3 regions of the Tatumella ptyseos genome follow, and region 1 is predicted to be linked to each of the others. Evidence: predicted binding sites of a transcription regulator. Region 1 holds the regulator's gene; each other region holds the start of a gene.

What was found. Region 1 encodes PurR, which represses purine synthesis genes. Its sites were predicted from a motif close to CANGCAAACGTTTGCNTG; they were not measured.
Region 2: a site for PurR is predicted at 1,339-1,356, ahead of purM (phosphoribosylformylglycinamidine cyclo-ligase). Genes of this name have one in related genera too.
Region 3: a site for PurR is predicted at 910-927, ahead of purT (formate-dependent phosphoribosylglycinamide formyltransferase). Genes of this name have one in related genera too.

Annotation. Positions count from the first base shown of each region.
Region 1 is NZ_CP130649.1:1,478,844-1,481,118, reverse strand. It holds gene QJR74_RS06970 (C40 family peptidase) at 1-319, shown strand, start outside; gene purR (HTH-type transcriptional repressor PurR) at 519-1,544, shown strand; gene punR (DNA-binding transcriptional activator PunR) at 1,541-2,275, opposite strand, start outside.
Region 2 is NZ_CP130649.1:2,099,924-2,102,198, reverse strand. It holds gene purN (phosphoribosylglycinamide formyltransferase) at 1-242, opposite strand, end outside; gene purM (phosphoribosylformylglycinamidine cyclo-ligase) at 239-1,276, opposite strand; gene upp (uracil phosphoribosyltransferase) at 1,511-2,137, shown strand; gene uraA (uracil permease) at 2,201-2,275, shown strand, end outside.
Region 3 is NZ_CP130649.1:1,738,713-1,740,987, forward strand. It holds gene QJR74_RS08220 (S9 family peptidase) at 1-817, opposite strand, end outside; gene purT (formate-dependent phosphoribosylglycinamide formyltransferase) at 971-2,155, shown strand; gene zwf (glucose-6-phosphate dehydrogenase) at 2,188-2,275, opposite strand, start outside.

The sequences.
Region 1 (2,275 bases):
TTTCGACTGTAGCGGTCTAGTCTATTATGCTTATAAGGATTTAGTTAAATTTAAGATTCCACGTACGGCCAACGAAATGTATCACTTACGTGACGCTGCTCCAGTAAAAAGAAATTCACTTCAAAAAGGTGACCTGGTGTTCTTTCGTATCCATCGCCGGGGGGCTGCCGACCATGTTGGAGTATATGTCGGCAACGGTAAGTTTATTCAATCACCTCGTACTGGCAAAGATATCCAAATTACCGATCTCACTGGTGAGTATTGGCAAAAACATTATATTGGCGCTCGACGAGTCATGACGCCGAACTCGGTTCGATAGCCATAAATTGCTTACCAACGAATCCCCGCTCTGTCGGGGATTTTTTATTACCGACTAAAAACACTTTCCAAGGTAACGATTTGTAAACGATTTAGCTGCGTTGCGCAAAAAGCTCGTTTTACCCCTTTTAGCCTGCTAGAATCCACCCCCTTAATTTTAAGTTGCGCAAACGCAAACGCTTTCCTAGGAGATTCCCCTCATGGCAACGATAAAAGATGTGGCAAAACTCGCCGGGGTTTCCACCACCACTGTTTCTCATGTTATTAATAAAACCCGTTTCGTTGCCGAACAAACACAGCAAACAGTTTGGGAGGCCATTAATGCCCTTCACTATTCGCCCAGTGCTGTTGCACGTAGTTTAAAGGTCAATACCACCAAGACTATTGGTTTATTATCGACGTCAGTAGAAGCCCCATATTGGGCAGAGATCATTGAAGCGATTGAAAAAAAATGTTTTCAACATGGTTACACACTATTATTGGCTAATGCCCATACTGACTTTGAAAAACAACGGGCCTATCTCTCGATGATGGCGCAAAAACGTGTCGATGGTTTAATGGTGATGTGTGCCGAGTATCCTGATTCTCTGTTGAAAATGCTTGAAGAGCATAGCCAATTACCGATGGTGGTGATGGATTGGGGAAGTTCTCACGCCAATTTTACCGATACTGTTGAAGATAATGCTTTTGCGGGAGGACATTTAGCCGCCCGTTACCTATTGGATCGTGGCCATCGAGATATCGGCTGTATCCCTGGTCAGATGGAGCGCCACACAGGTGGGGGGCGTTTAGCAGGCTTTATTAAGGCGCTAAATGATGAAGGCATTATCCCTCGCGAGGAGTGGATTGTACAAGGGGACTTCGAATCAGAATCGGGTTATCTGGCCATGCAGCAGATCCTTTCACAGAAAAAACGCCCCACTGCCGTGTTCTGTGGTGGTGACGTAATGGCTATGGGGGCTATTTGCGCCGCCAATGAGCAGGGATTGAATGTGCCTCAAGATATTTCGATCATTGGTTATGATAACATCCGTAATTCGCGTTATTTTAGCCCCGCCCTAACGACCATTCATCAACCTAAAATTGAATTAGGCGAAAAAGCGCTTGAGATGCTACTCGATCGTATTGTCAATAAACGCGATGAGGCGCAACGTCTTGAAATTCATCCTCAACTGGTTGAACGGCGTTCTGTTATTGATGGCCCTTACAGGGATTATCGCCGTTAATCCTTCGCCTCTAGCCACTCTTGATTGAGAGTGGCTGTATTCCCCAGATAATCCAATATCCATTGTAACACTGGTGAAAAACTATTCTCTCGCCAACTCAAGTAACAAGGGCTATCTGGATAGCTAATCGGTAATTCGACAAGTGTCCCCTGCTTAAGGTAAAGCGTTGCAATGTGCGACGGCACCATCGCAACACATAGACCATTTTGTACACAGCGTATTCCTACCGACCAATTCGGTACAACTAGACGGCGTTGATTATCCAATGTCCAAGTATCACGACGTGGGAGAACCCTTGAGGTGTCTTCAATGACTAAGGAAGGCCATACTCGTAAGTCTTCTTCCCTAATGAATGTTTCTCCCCGCAAAGGATGATCGTGAGCCACGACACAACGCCAAGAGAGTTTACCCATATCGCGAACACTGAAGCGCCCAGATACTGGGACAGCTTGCGTTGCGCCGATCGCCATATCAACCCGTCCGTCCGCTAACGCATCCCACACGCCATTGAAAACTTCATCATTAATATGAAGCTCAACATCTGGAAAATGACGATAGAAATCCAAGACGAGCTGTTCGACTCGAGTCTGTTTCACAATCCTATCAATGGCTACAGAGAAACGGCCCCTCCAACCATTGGCAAGTTGCTGACATTGTTGACGAGTGCCATTCATTTTTTTGATAACACTGCGCGCTTCAGCGAGAAAGTGCTCACCAGAGGGAGTTAATAC
Region 2 (2,275 bases), 620 kb from region 1:
GGCTGGTAACTCTCGATCTGTTGCTGTAAAGCTTGATCGAAAGCCTCACGATCCGCATAGTCGCCGATAGCAAGGCTCGCGGTAGTAATACCGGCTTGTTCTGCGCGCTGAAGGCCGTAAGCCTCTGCTTTGTTACTTAATACCGCGACGATCTCGGCCTTGAGCCTGCCCAGTTGGCAGGCATCAATGATGGCTTGTAAGTTGGAGCCTGATCCGGAAATCAGGACAACAATTCGTTTCATGCAATAACGACCTGCTCAGTCTCGCCGCCTTCGGTGATATGACCAATCTTCCAAGCGTTTTCACCTAATTCTTGTAGGTGGGCGATGGCAGCCTCAGCCTCAGCTTCAGGTAGAGCGATGATCATGCCTACGCCACAGTTGAAGGTACGGTACATTTCATGACGGCTGACATTGCCTGCTTTTTGTAACCATTCAAACACTGGCGGCCATTGCCAGCTGTTTTCATCGATAACAGCTTGCGTATTGTCTGGCAGTACACGAGGGATGTTTTCCCAGAAGCCACCACCGGTTAAGTGTGCGATGGCATGAATATCGAACTTTTCAATTAGCGCGAGGGTATTTTTGACGTAAATACGGGTTGGCGCTAAAAGGTGATCGGCCAGAGATTGGCCATTCAATTGTTCGGTCAGTGGATCAGTGTTGCTCACTTCCAGAATTTTTCTGACCAGTGAGTAACCATTTGAGTGTGGACCACTTGATCCGAGCGCGATTAATGCATCGCCCGCACCGACTTTACTACCATCGATAATTTCTGACTTTTCAACGACGCCGACACAAAATCCTGCCACGTCGTAATCATCGCCATGATACATACCTGGCATTTCAGCCGTTTCTCCACCTACCAGGGCGCAGCCTGATTGTTGGCAGCCTTCAGCAATACCGGTGATGACTGATGCCGCGGTCTCAACATCAAGTTTACCCGTAGCATAGTAATCTAAGAAAAAGAGCGGTTCGGCGCCTTGTACCACCAGATCGTTGACACACATCGCGACCAGATCAATACCGATAGTATCGTGGCGACCTAAATCCATCGCTAAACGCAGTTTAGTTCCCACGCCATCTGTCCCAGAGACTAATACTGGCTCGCGGTATTTAGTCGGCAGTGAACATAGCGCACCAAATCCGCCTAATCCACCCATCACTTCAGGGCGACGAGTCTTTTTCACAACACCTTTAATTCGATCAACCAGTGCATTTCCAGCATCAATATCAACACCGGCGTCTTTATAACTAAGAGTGGTTTTATCGGTCACTGCAGAATCCCCACGCGATTTGCGGTTGGTAGTAAAATGAGAGCGGGGGTATTCTAACAGTCGTCGCAAACGTTTGCGAGCCTCAGTTTCGTTGGAATGTTCAGAAGCAGGCCTGATAAGAATCTCCTCTTACCGAAACAGGCGAAATTTCAGGGTAAACATACCGCCCAAGGCCAAAAAGCGGTATAATCCATTGATTTTTTGCAGTGTGTTTTTTTAGATCGGGGAAAGAGTATGAAAATCGTTGAAGTGAAACATCCACTGGTAAGACATAAACTGGGTTTAATGCGCGAAAATGAAATTAGCACAAAGCGTTTTCGCGAGCTGGCTTCTGAAGTTGGCAGCTTATTGACCTATGAGGCGACAGCTACCTTAGAGACTGAAGTGGTCACGGTTGACGGTTGGAACGGCCCCGTCGAGATCGAGCAAATTAAAGGTAAAAAAATTACCGTTGTCCCGATCCTGCGTGCTGGGTTAGGGATGATGGAAGGGGTATTGGAGCATGTGCCTAGCGCTCGGATCAGTGTGGTGGGGGTTTACCGTGATGAAAAAACGCTCGAGCCGGTTCCTTATTTCCAAAAATTAGCCTCCAACATGGATGAGCGAATGGCGTTGGTTGTAGACCCAATGCTGGCAACTGGCGGGTCGATGATTGCGACGATCGATTTACTCAAACAATCCGGCTGCCAAGCGATTAAAGTATTGGTTCTCGTCGCCGCACCGGAGGGGATTGCTGCATTAGAAGCCGCCCACCCTGATGTGGAACTGTACACTGCCTCAATTGATCAAGGCCTTGATGCGCATGGCTACATCATTCCAGGATTGGGTGATGCCGGCGATAAAATTTTTGGTACCAAATAAGCACTTCTTTTATTAATGCCGACCCAATGGTCGGTTTTTTTATGTCTAATTTAGGGAGTTACTATGCGTCGTCGTACTATTGAAGTCGATGAGCGTTTGCCGCTGTACCAAACGCTTCCTCTGAGCCTACAGCATCTG
Region 3 (2,275 bases), 260 kb from region 1:
ACTCATGGTCCTCACGTCTAGGCACTATGCAGCACGGTGGTAAATCCGGCTTATCTGCATCGATGGCCCACACCTCGCTGGTTGTCGAACTCTCAAGTACGATAAACAAACGCTGCTCAGAACTACTCCCCGTCAAACTAACATAGAAGCTATCATCTTGTTCTTCATAAACTAAACTATCCTTTGCAGGGTCCGTGCCCAGCGTATGACGCCATACCTGCCAAGGTAATAAAGTCTGAGGATCTTGCTTGATATAAAAGAGAGTCTGACCATCATTGGCCCAAACAATCGAAGGGGAGATCCCTTCAATGACCGTGTCGAGCCAGGTTTGATCGGTTAAGCGTTGAATACGTAACACATATTCCCGCCTTGATAGATAATCTTCAGTCACTGCCATATAACGGTGATCGGTCGTGATTTCTAATGCACCCAGTTCGTAATAATCAGCGTTATAAGCTCGTTGGTTGCAATCCAGTAAAGTTTGCCACGATGCTGCTTCACTATCCTTACGCCACACCCAATGAGGGTAATCATCCCCTTGCTGATAACGCTGTTGATACCAATGTCCCGCCTTCAGAAAAGGGACAGAATGATCATTACCAGGAATTCTCGCGGTCATTTCCTCATAGAGGGTTGCCTCAAGGCTTGCTAGCGGGGCCAATTGTTGTTCGCACCACTGATTCTCAGCGACCAAATAGTCAATGACGTGAGGATCAGCTCGTTGATCATCACGTAACCATGCAAAGTGATCTTCTCGTTTATCACCATGTATCTGATGAGTGAAAGGAAGTCGACGGGCTTTAGGAGGTGTGAGCATGGTGTTCGATACCGATAGAGTAAGTTATTATCCCAGTATCGCATGTTTCTTGCGCCCTTACCTACTTTCCGCTCCCCAGCTTAAAACGTGCCAACGCAAACGTTTTCGTTTAGACTACTCTGCAGTTATCTTCATCGAGTTTGGGAAAGTGTTATGCGAAAGTTCGGTACTGCGTTACGTGAAAATGCAACTAAAGTGATGTTGTTAGGTTGTGGAGAATTAGGAAAAGAAGTGGCCATCGAATGTCAACGTTTAGGCATTGAAGTGGTCGGTGTGGACCGTTATGAAAATGCCCCGGCAATGCACGTCGCTCATCGCGCTTATGTCATCGATATGTTGAATGGCGATGCCTTGAAATCAGTCATCGATCTTGAAAAGCCTGACTTTATCGTGCCAGAAATCGAGGCTATCGCTACCGAGAAACTGGTGCAACTGGAAGCGACTGGCTTAACCGTCGTTCCCTGCGCGCGAGCCACACAACTTACCATGAATCGCGAGGGTATCCGCCAACTCGCCGCAGAACAATTATCCCTGCCGACTTCTCGCTACCGTTTTGCGAGCCAGCAACATGAATTTTTAGAAGCGGTGGAGGCCATTGGCTTCCCTTGTTTCGTTAAACCCATCATGAGTTCGTCCGGTAAAGGACAAAGTCTGCTTCGTCACCCTGATGAGTGCGAAGCAGCCTGGAACTATGCTCAACAAGGTGGCCGTGCGGGTGCAGGCCGTGTCATCGTTGAAGGATTAGTGGATTTCGACTTCGAAATAACGCTCCTGACGATCAATGCCGTGGATGGAATCCATTTCTGTGCCCCTATCGGCCATCGACAAGAAGAGGGAGATTACCGAGAATCTTGGCAGCCGCAACAGATGAGTGATGTTGCCCTAGCTCGTGCACAAGATATCGCTCGCCAAGTCGTCACGGCTCTCTCAGGCTACGGACTTTTCGGTGTCGAGCTTTTCGTACGCGGGGACGACGTTATCTTCAGTGAAGTGTCCCCTCGTCCTCATGACACAGGTTTAGTGACGCTAATTTCACAGGATCTCTCTGAATTTGCCTTACATGTTCGTGCATTCTTGGGACTTCCCATCGGTCAAATTCGTCAGTATGGCCCTTCAGCCTCTGCTGTTATTCTCCCTTCACTCCACAGTGAAGCGATAAGTTATGCTGGATTAGAAAAAGCCTTAGCAGCGGGTCAACAAGTACGATTGTTTGCTAAACCTAGTATTGCGGGACGTCGACGGTTAGGCGTGGCACTGGCGATCGGTGAGACAGTTGAACAGGCTATTTCTGTAGCGCTATCCAGTGCTGCAGCCATTGAAGTTTCGGATGGTATCTAAAAAAAACCGCCAGCTAGGCTGGCGGTCATCAATTACTCTAACGGGGTTTCAGACTCATTCCATGAACGCCCATCTCGGGTAATCATCGCAACGGAAGCGACGGGTCCCCAGGTTCCCGCT